Regions from separate parts of the Bacillus sp. D48C genome, predicted to be linked through region 2. Evidence: predicted binding sites of a transcription regulator. Region 2 holds the regulator's gene; the other holds the start of a gene.
What was found. The regulator Rex, encoded in region 2, represses fermentation and respiration genes when NADH is low (regulators of the CRP and FNR family bind a similar motif). The targets are predictions, from matches to a motif close to TTGTGAAATATTTCACAA.
Positions count from the first base shown of each region.

Region 1: ACLBXA_RS10940 (DUF1641 domain-containing protein) is a predicted target of Rex. The motif match lies at 3,132-3,149, and genes of this name have one in related genera.

Region 1 covers NZ_JBKFAQ010000003.1:418,150-423,831, forward strand. The annotation lists gene tyrS (tyrosine--tRNA ligase) at 1-1,056, shown strand, start outside; gene ACLBXA_RS10935 (NAD(P)/FAD-dependent oxidoreductase) at 1,399-2,577, opposite strand; gene ACLBXA_RS10940 (DUF1641 domain-containing protein) at 2,622-3,062, opposite strand; gene ACLBXA_RS10945 (winged helix-turn-helix transcriptional regulator) at 3,496-3,840, opposite strand; gene ACLBXA_RS10950 (MFS transporter) at 4,214-5,377, shown strand; gene ACLBXA_RS10955 (aldo/keto reductase) at 5,394-5,682, shown strand, end outside.
Region 2 covers NZ_JBKFAQ010000024.1:7,244-12,925, forward strand. The annotation lists gene groL (chaperonin GroEL) at 1-789, opposite strand, end outside; gene groES (co-chaperone GroES) at 829-1,113, opposite strand; gene ACLBXA_RS28950 (CPBP family intramembrane glutamic endopeptidase) at 1,505-2,254, shown strand; gene ACLBXA_RS28955 (YdiK family protein) at 2,251-2,442, shown strand; gene ACLBXA_RS28960 (redox-sensing transcriptional repressor Rex) at 2,472-3,101, opposite strand; gene ACLBXA_RS28965 (ABC-F family ATP-binding cassette domain-containing protein) at 3,289-5,223, shown strand.

The sequences.
Region 1 (5,682 bases), on a different contig from region 2:
GGCGGGGCAACAGGAACAATTGGTGATCCGAGTGGACGACAATCAGAGCGTCAACTTCAAACGTTAGAAGTGGTTCAGCATAATGTAGATGCGTTAACAGCACAAATGAAAAAGCTATTTGATTTTGGTGGAAATAGCGAAGTGAAGATGGTAAATAACTATGATTGGACACATGAAATAAATATTATTGAGTTTTTACGTGATTACGGGAAAAACTTTAGCATCAATAGCATGTTAGCGAAGGATATTGTAGCAAGCCGCTTAGATACAGGTATTTCTTTCACAGAATTCACATATCAAATTTTGCAAGCGATGGATTTTCACCATTTATACACGAAAGAGGATGTTCAACTTCAAATTGGTGGTAGTGACCAATGGGGAAATATTACGAGTGGTTTAGATTTAATTCGTAAGTTAGAAGGTCATGAGGCTAAAGTATTCGGATTAACGATTCCGTTATTATTAAAATCGGACGGTACGAAGTTTGGTAAATCAGCAGGTGGTGCAGTTTGGCTTGATCCTGAAAAAACGACACCGTTTGAATTTTACCAGTTCTGGGTAAATACAGATGACCGTGACGTAATTAAATACTTGAAATACTTTACGTTCTTAAAGAAAGAGCGTATTGATGAATTAGCAGCGAAGGTAGAAGTCGAGCCTCATAAACGTGAAGCGCAAAAAGTGCTAGCGGAAGAAATGACGAAATTCGTTCATGGAGAAGAGGCGTTATTACAAGCTGAGAAAATTACAGCAGCGTTATTTAGCGGAGATATTAAATCGTTAACAGCTGATGAAATTGAACAAGGTTTTAAAGAAATGCCAACATTCCATTCTTCAAAAGAGACAAAAAATATTGTAGAGTGGCTAGTTGATTTAGGAATTGAACCATCCAGACGACAAGCACGCGAGGACATTAATAATGGTGCGATTTCTATGAATGGTGAGAAAGTAACAGATGTGGGTACGGATGTTACTGTAGAAAATTCATTTGATGGAAGATTTATTATTATTCGTAAAGGGAAGAAGAACTACAGCCTTGTGAAGTTAGGCGAATAGTTTGTGTGAAAGGGGTGGGAGTAGGAAGAATACTTCCACCCCTTTCATATACACAATTTGGACATAAAATAATCAGTAAATTTAGATAATTAAAAGGGTTATATTATTCTTCTGCCGAATATATAAGTTAGAGAAAATTACGGATAAAGTGAAACTTTAATCAGTGGGGGGATTGTTCCTCCCCACTGATTATTAGTTGAACCAATCGGGCTTTTACGGGCAGTTAATCTTCCGACTTCATCCCTGCATTCACTGGATTTTAAGGTGGAGGTTTTACTGCCCGTTAATGCGGGATAAAAATAGCCCGAACCATGCTGGGCATGATTCGGGCTTATATTCAGATTAGTAAGCTAAGCTGAATAGACCTTTAATATGTGATAAGTAACGAACGTTACTTGCTTCTTTCATTAATGATGCTGGTAAGCCTTTAAGTGGAGTATTGCTTGCTCCAATTGTAGCAACCGCATCTTTACGTCCTAGACTAGCAAGTGTTCCAGAGTTTACAGGTGCGAACTCTTCGAATGCTTTGCCTTCTAGTGCTGCGTATAAGTTGTATCCAATTAACTCACCCATTTGCCAAGCGATTTGTGCAGTTGGTGGGTATGGACGACCGTCTGGAGAGAAGACAACAGCGCTGTCTCCAGCAACGAATACGTCTTTGTGAGAAGTAGATTGTAGGTATGCATCAACTGTTGCACGACCACGGTTAACTTCAAGACCTGATTCACCGATTAATGGATTACCTTGTACGCCACCTGTCCAAACGAATGTGTTAGCAACAAGTTTTTGACCGTCTTTTAAGTCGATCTCATTGCCAGCAACGTTTGTTACAGGAAGACCTGTTAAGAATGTAACACCGCGTGCTTCTAGGCTAGTAGTTGCACGTTCGATTAAGTGGTCTGGTAATACTGGAAGGATTTTTGGACCTGCTTCAACAAGAAGAAGTTTAACTTCTTTTGGATTTACGCCGTGGCTTTTTGCAAGTTTAGGCATAATGTCAGCAAGCTCACCAACTAGCTCAACGCCAGTTAATCCGCCACCACCGATTACGATTGTAGCATCAGCTTCGTTTTTCGTTTTCGCGTATTCACGAATACGGTCTTCAACGTGTTTGTAGATTTTGTTTGCATCAGCAGCAGATTTTAATACCATGCTGTTTTCTTCTAGTCCTGGAATACCGAAGTAAGCAGTTTTACTTCCTAAAGCAACTACAAGTGCATCGTAAGATAAAGTAGTGCCGCCAGCTAGTTTGATTTCTTTGCTATCAACAGAGAATGACTCAACTGTTGCGATTTTAAGATCGATATCTTTGCCTTTGAAAAGCTTTGTAAGTGGCATTGCAATTGCTTGCTCAGCAACGTTACCAGCTGCAAGGCGGTGTAGTTCAGTGATGATTTGGTGTGTTGGGTATTGGTTAATCACTGTAACTTGTGCTTCTGATTTGCTGTAATATTTACGTACGTTTAAAGCGGCAAGAAGACCGCCATAACCAGCGCCTAAGATGACAATTTGTTTTGACATAGTATGATATCCCCCGTCTTTACTAATTGTTGTTATAAGTTAAATTATTTATTGTTACGTTCTGCACTAATTTGAAGATATGCGTTCACAAAGCGGAACATTTTTTGTGCTTGTGGATCTTTTAGTAATTTTAATAGACCGAATAGGCCGATAACTTCAGTACTTTCGTCAGCACGATCTTTCGCTTCGATTGCAGTTGCAGCCATGCTTTTCACTGTATCTTTTACAGGTTCTACAAGCTCTGTAATTGCACCAACAGTGTCGCTTTTTAATACTTCATCAGTAGCAACAGTTTGAGCGAAGTCATAAGACTTAGTTAAAATGTTAACAAGCTCAGTTAATTTTGGAAGCTGTTCTACTAGTGTTGTTAATGATTCTTGTACCTCAGGTTTTAACAACTGATCAAGTACATCAAGTTGTCCTTGGCTAGCAGAAATTTGTACAGTTTCTTGTTCTGGCTTTGTTTGAGTCATAGTTTCTGGCATCTCCAATTCTCCTTTACGATAGCAATACTCTTATTTTTTATAAGTAAGATAGTAAACGTTTACGAAACTTTATGCAAAGTTTCACAAAACACAATAAAATGCCTTTAAATCTATGGCAGCAAACAAGCTGACATAAATCTAAAACCACATTTTCTTACCTATTGTTTATGAACTGTCCGATACATGGCTTGTCCGCATAATGGAAAAGCTCCGCTACCGGAAAGTGTATATAATATATATCCTATATTATATACTATATGCACCTATGTTAACATAAAAATGATTCCTAATTATTTGATATTGAGTGTATAACCTAGTGCTGACAAGGTATGAAAGCGTATAAAATATTTTGTTTTAGTTAGAAATGTACATATATATATAGAAAAAAAGGAAAAAACGAACAAATTCATGTTCGTTTTTTCCTTTTTTTCTATTATTCACCTTCTGCAATTAGCATCGATGTATTACCTTCTTTTTCAAGATGACATTCGCCCCAAGTACAAAGAGAGTCAAGAATTGATTCTAAAGACCAACCGTAATCAGTAAGGGAGTATTCTACTTTTGGCGGGACTTGGTTGTAGACTTTTCTTTGAATGACCCCGTCGTCCTCTAATTCGCGTAATTGCTGAGTTAACATTTTTTGTGTAATACCAGGCATTAAACGTTTTAGTTCACTCGTTCTTTTTGTGCCTTTCGTTAGATGACAAAGGATAACAACCTTCCATTTTCCACCGATAACCTCTAAAGTCGCCTCTACAGGAATATTGTATTTCTTCATATGAAACCCTCCTTTTATGAGTAAAGTAAGCTTAATAATACAAATGTTACTTTTTAGTACCTATAGCACTTTAAAGTACGTACTTTTTATCATGTTAAATATGTTTCATAATAGCACATGTGAGAAGCAAGTGAGTAGTACGGTACCAAAAAGTGACTATGTTACTTTTTAGTGCCTATCGTACTTTAAAGTGCGTTCTTCAAAAAAGGAATGAAACCATTCATAATAGCATTTGTAAGTATAAAATATATTTTTTAGAAGATAAAAGGGCCTTTTTATCACACTATTATGATTGGATTTCTTGTAATAAGGAGGAATTCAATTGAGTTTATATACAGTACCATCTTCAGAAGTTCAGACGAATCGAAGAAGTATGTTTGCTTTATTAGCACTAGCAATTAGTGCATTTGGGATTGGTACGACCGAGTTTATTAGTGTCGGTTTACTACCATCTATTTCGAAAGATTTAAATGTTTCGGTTACAACAGCTGGTTTAACCGTTTCTTTATATGCATTAGGAGTAGCGTTTGGTGCTCCAGTATTGACGTCATTAACAGCTAGTATGTCGCGAAAGACGTTGTTAATGTGGATTATGATTATTTTCATTATTGGCAATGGTATTGCGGCAGTAGCAACAAGTTTTACTGTGCTACTTATCGCGAGGGTTGTATCTGCGTTTGCGCATGGGGTTTTTATGTCAATTGGATCTACAATTGCGGCTGCGCTTGTACCTGAGAATAAACGTGCAAGTGCAATAGCATTTATGTTTACTGGTTTAACTGTTGCGACTATTACAGGTGTACCAATTGGAACATTTATCGGTCAACAATTTGGCTGGAGAGCATCGTTTATGGTTATTGTGGCAATTGGAGTCGTTGCTTTAATCGCCAACAGTATGCTAATTCCTTCTAACTTAAAAAAGGGTACGTCTGTATCATTTCACGATCAATTTAAGTTGATTACGAACGGAAGACTATTACTTGTATTTATCATTACTGCATTAGGATACGGGGGAACATTCGTAACATTTACGTATTTATCTCCGTTATTACAAGAAGTAACAGGATTTAAAGCAAGTACCGTTACAATTATTTTGTTAGTATACGGAATTGCAATTGCGATTGGGAATATGGTCGGCGGAAAATTATCAAATTATAATCCGATTCGAGCGTTATTTTACATGTTCTTTATTCAAGCGATTGTATTATTTGTTTTAACATTTACAGCGCCATTTAAAGTTGCTGGATTCATTACAATTATTTTTATGGGACTATTTGCGTTTATGAATGTCCCAGGGCTACAAGTGTATGTCGTTATCTTGGCTGAGAGGTTTGTACCTAGCGCTGTTGATGTAGCATCAGCGATTAACATTGCAGCATTTAACGCAGGAATTGCTCTTGGTGCTTACTTGGGCGGTATTGTAACGAACTCGTTAGGATTAATTCATACGACTTGGGTAGGCGGAATTATGGTAGTAGGTGCTGTGATTTTAACAGCGTGGAGCATGACATTAGAAAAAAGAGATCAAGTAAAATAAAAGGAGAGAAAATAAAATGAAAAACTTACAAAGTAAAACAGTATTAAATAATGGTGTAGAAATGCCTTGGTTCGGTTTAGGTGTATTTAAAGTAGAAGAAGGACCAGAACTTGTAGAAGCTGTAAAATCAGCGATTAAAGCAGGATACCGTAGCATCGATACAGCTGCAATTTACGGAAATGAAAAAGCTGTAGGTGAAGGAATCCGTGCCGGTATTGAAGCGACTGGTATTTCAAGAGAAGAATTATTTATCACTTCAAAAGTATGGAACGCAGATCAAGGATACGAAGAAACAATTGCTGCAT
Region 2 (5,682 bases):
GTTCACTACTAATGTAGCTAAAGCTTCGCCTTCTACATCTTCAGCAATGATAAGAAGTGGTTTACCTTGTTGTACCACTTGCTCTAATACTGGTAAGATTTCTTGGATGTTAGAAATCTTTTTGTCAGTAATTAAGATGTATGGGTTATCAAGAACTGCTTCCATTTTGTCAGAATCAGTAATCATGTAAGGAGATGCATATCCACGATCAAATTGCATACCTTCTACTACGTCTAATTCTGTTGTGAATCCTTTAGACTCTTCTAAAGTAATAACGCCATCGTTACCAACGCGCTCCATTGCTTCAGCGATTAATTGACCTACTTCTTCGTCAGCTGCAGAAATAGCAGCTACTTGCGCGATAGAAGATTTGCCTTCGATTGGTTTAGAAATCGTTTTTAATTCTTCAATTGCAGCAGTAACAGCTTTTTCGATACCTTTACGAAGACCCATTGGGTTAGCACCAGCTGTTACGTTTTTAAGACCTTCACGAATCATAGCTTGCGCTAATACAGTTGCAGTTGTTGTTCCGTCACCAGCTACATCATTTGTTTTGCTAGCAACTTCTGCTACTAATTTCGCACCCATGTTTTCGAATGCATCTTCTAATTCGATTTCTTTTGCGATTGTTACACCATCATTTGTAATAAGTGGTGAACCGAATTTTTTCTCAAGTACAACGTTACGACCTTTTGGTCCAAGCGTTACTTTTACTGCGTTTGCAAGAGTGTCGACACCGCGAAGCATCGAACGACGTGCTTCTTCACTAAATTTAATATCTTTTGCCATAATAATTGACCCCCTTGGATTTTTTTAAGATTTATATAATTAACCGATAACTGCTAAAATGTCACTTTCACGTAAAATCAAGTAGTCTGTACCTTCATATTTCACTTCAGTACCTGCATATTTTGAGAAGATGATAAGATCACCTGCTGCTACCTCTAAAGCAACACGCTCACCATTTTCAAGCACTCGACCAGTACCTACTGCAACAACTTTACCCTCTTGTGGTTTTTCTTTTGCAGTGTCTGGTAATACAATACCACTTGCTGTTTTTTCTTCTGCTTGAACAAGCTCAATTACAACGCGATCACCTAATGGCTTTAGCATGAACAATAACCTCCTCATTTTGTTATGTAAATTTTATTTATTAGCACTCAAGTCACCCGAGTGCTAACACACTTATAATAATAAATAATCTCAATTTCTTTTGCAAGTAAAAAAATCATAATTTTTTCGCAAATTACTATATAAACTTTCTATATAGAATACTGCCTCTACTATATGAATCGTTGTTTCCCCTACTCGTATGTTACAATATGAAAGACACCCTAAGTTGTTTTCGCTAAACGTACAACTTTTTCCTGTCTCCTACTTTAATTTAAAATACGTATTTACAAAAAAATCATAATTCGAATGAAAGTTTATATCGTAGATAACATATTTACATGTTATCCTACCTCATCTCATACACTAGAGTTAGAAAGGATGGTTAAACCATTTGAAGAAACAATACTGGTGGATTATCGTTACATACATTTTAATGCAATTATCTGGCGCTGTTGGATTACCACTTCTCCTAAAAACAGGACTCTATGATAATAGAGGATTTACCATTGAGGAAAAAGGACAAATCATAATGGGACACTGGGCAATTATTAGCTTCTTTGTTGCATTATGTATCGTACTTTGGTTACTTAGAACAGATATTCGCGACAGACATTTAGATGCAACGCGCTCTTCTGTTCCAGCTACAATTGGGTGGATTTTCATCGGATTATTCTTAGCTTTCTTTTCACAAATAGTTGCCGGTATGATCGAGATGCAGCTACTAGGAATTAAACAAGGTTCAGAAAATACAATGAAACTGATGGAAATTGCACGAACTACTCCTTGGTTCCTTATTGTTGTATCTATAATCGGACCTATCTTAGAAGAAATCGTATTTAGAAAAATTCTATTCGGTGCACTTTATAAGAAGTTCAACTTCTTTATTGCAGCTATCATTAGTTCACTTGTATTCGCAGCAATTCATTTTGATTTTACTCACTTATTGGTATACACTGCTATGGGGCTCGTATTCGCCTTCTTATATGTGAAGACGAAGCGCATTATCGTTCCTATTGCAGCTCATGTTGCGATGAATACATTAGTCGCTATTGGGCAAATTTTTATGAGCAATGAGCAAATTCAAGAAATGATTAAAGAAGCTGAAAAAATGCAAGGATTTATCGGAGGATTTTTTGTATGAGAAACTCACCATTGTTCATGGCTGCACTATACTTCCTTCTTGGATGTATCTTTACACGCTTCGCCATTACGAACGTGACAGATACAATCTGGAATGTGTGGACAATACTATTTGCAGTTATGGCAACAATTGATTTTAATTTGGCACTTCGCCTTATATTAGTTAAATTCACAAAGAAGAAACAATAATAAAACGCAGAGGTCGCTTCCTCTGCGTTTTATTGTGGATAGTTTTTCAAAAAGTAAACTAATGTTTGTAACTCTACAGCTAAATCAATATGATGAATTCTAATATTCTCTGATACGTTTAATCGTGCTGGTGTGAAATTCAAAATACCGTGCACGCTCGTTTCAGCTAATCTATCTGCTACAGCTTGTGCTACTGTAGCCGGTACTGTTAATATTGCCACTTGTATATCATTTGATAATCTCTCTTCTAATTCATCTAAATGATATACAGGAATGCCCCCGATTTCTGTTCCAACTTTCTCTTCACTAACATCAAATGCCATTTCAATTTTTGTATTATTGTTTTTCGTGAAATTATAATGTAAGAAAGCGGTCCCTAAATTACCTACTCCAATAAGTGCTACACGCGTTATATCATCTTGATCAAGTGTTTCGCGGAAAAATGATAATAAATAATTTACGTTATATCCATATCCCTTTTTCCCTAATGCTCCAAAATACGAAAAATCTCTTCGTATTGTTGCGGAATCTACTTTTACCGCTTCACTCAATTCGGCCGATGAAACACGCTGCTTACCAGAAAGAGATAAGTTTTGGATAAATCGATAGTATAGAGGCAATCTTTTAGCAGTGGCTTGTGGAATCTTTTGCTGATCCATATGACCTCTCCTCTCTTCCTATCTTTATTCATATACTTTAATCAAATACAGAAGTTTAGCACTCATTAAATTCCTTGTATAATAAAGAGAAGAAGTATTCTCTCTTTATTTTAAACTATACACTATTTTTAGTATGATTGAGAAATATAAACATGGCAAAGTTAAGAAATTATTTGAGGTGAGAACATTGATTTTATTACAAGTAAATGGACTTTCGAAATTATACGGTGCAGAAACAATTCTTGCAAACATAAAATTGGAAGTACAAACAAAAGATCGTATCGCATTAGTTGGAAGGAATGGAGCTGGAAAATCTACATTATTAAAAATTATCGCTGGTGAGTTATCACATGATGGTGGCGAAATTATAAAACCGAAAGATGTCTCAATCGGGTATTTAGCTCAAAATACTGGCCTAGAAACGTCTTTAACAATTTGGGATGAAATGCTAACCGTCTTTACCCACTTACAGCAAATGGAGACAAAACTTCGAAAGCTTGAGCAAGAAATGGGAAAAGAAGAAAACTTTTCAAACGAAGCTATATATGAAAGATTGTTAGCTGATTATGACCAATTGCAACTCAATTATAAAGATCAAGGTGGATATCAATACGAAGCGGATATTCGCTCCATTTTAAGCGGCCTTGGCTTCCCAGTTGAAACACACCAGACGACGATCTCTACTTTAAGTGGCGGGCAAAAAACAAGATTAGCTCTCGGGAAATTATTATTAACAAAACCAGACTTACTTATTTTGGACGAGCCTACAAACCATTTAGACATTGAAACATTAACATGGCTTGAGCAATATTTACAAGGTTATCCTGGCGCAATATTAATCGTTTCCCATGACCGTTATTTCTTAGACAAACTCGTTACACAAGTATATGAAATTTCGAATAAAGAAAGCAGACGATTTGTTGGTAACTACAGTAAATATTTAGACTTAAAATCAGCATTATATGATCAAGAAATGAAACGTTACGAAAAACAACAAGATGAAATCGCAAAACTTGAGGACTTCGTTCAAAAGAATATAGCTCGCGCTTCTACAACGAAACGTGCTCAAAGTCGCCGTAAACAACTAGACAGAATGGAATTATTAACGAGACCATTAGGGGATTCTAAGTCAGCATCATTCCACTTCGATATTGAAAAGCAAAGTGGAAATGATGTTTTACAAGTAAAAGATGCAACCATCGGCTATGAGGAGGACCCTATAATTGAACACGTAACTATGCGCTTAACTCGCGGAGATAGTGTTGCCTTAGTTGGTCCAAACGGAATTGGGAAATCCACATTATTAAAATCTATTGTGAATAAGTTACCACTATTAAATGGTAATGTTTCTTTCGGATCAAATGTATCTGTTGGCTATTATGACCAAGAACAAGCAAATTTAACATCTTCTAAACGGGTTTTAAATGAACTATGGGATGAATATCCACTGCAACCTGAAAAAGAAATCCGTACTATACTCGGGAATTTTTTATTCACAGGAGATGATGTACTGAAACCAGTATCTTCCCTTAGTGGTGGACAAAAAGCTCGATTAGCTCTTGCGAAACTTATGATGCAAAAGTCAAATTTATTAATTCTGGATGAGCCTACGAACCACCTTGATTTAAATAGTAAAGAGATTTTAGAGAATGCTTTAATTGATTATCCAGGGACTCTTCTATTTGTCTCACATGACCGCTACTTTATTAACCGTGTAACAACGACTGTGGTTGAGTTATCAACAGAAGGCGCACAGGAATATTTAGGGGATTACGATTACTATGTGGAGAAGAAAAATGAAATGATTGAACGTGCAGCATTTGAACAACAAGAACAGCAAGAAAATCAGGCACCTGTTCAAAAAACTGTAGCTCAAGAAAAATTAAATTATCTCGAAGGAAAAGAGCGTAAACAATTAGAACGTCAACGCACTCGAAAAATTGAAGAGCTAGAACAAAATATCGTAAACTTAGAAGAAGAAATTGCTACGTTAGAAGATCAACTTTGCTTACCAGAAATATATGCAGATTATGAAAAAGCTAGTGAAATTACAACTAAAAAACAAACGCTACAAGAACAGCTTGAAACTTGTATGGCAGAGTGGGAAGAGCTGCATGTATAAGAGTATTTAAATAAGGAAGATGTCTCATCAGTCATGATTTTTGACTATGCGACATCTTTTTTCTTTAAGTACATAAATAATTTTTTGGATATATCAATGGTAACTGGGAATATATCAACGATTTTTCAAATACATCTATCGTAACCCTATATACATAAACGATTCGACACGAAATATCGATTTACCGACAAGGATTGACAATATCAGCACCCTCTATAATGGAGGGATATTAAAAAATGTTTTTCGGGGATATCTTCTTGCTTTTTATTTCCCGAAAAACAATACACTCAAAGGTCAGACTTCATCTAGTTTATCCACAAGTTTATACACATATCCACCTTTATAAAATAACTATTAAACCAACTTTTCCACATTACCCACAGCCAACGAAAAAGTTATCAACACTTTATATACACAATAAAACCCACATTATCAACAGATAACATGGGTTTTATCCAC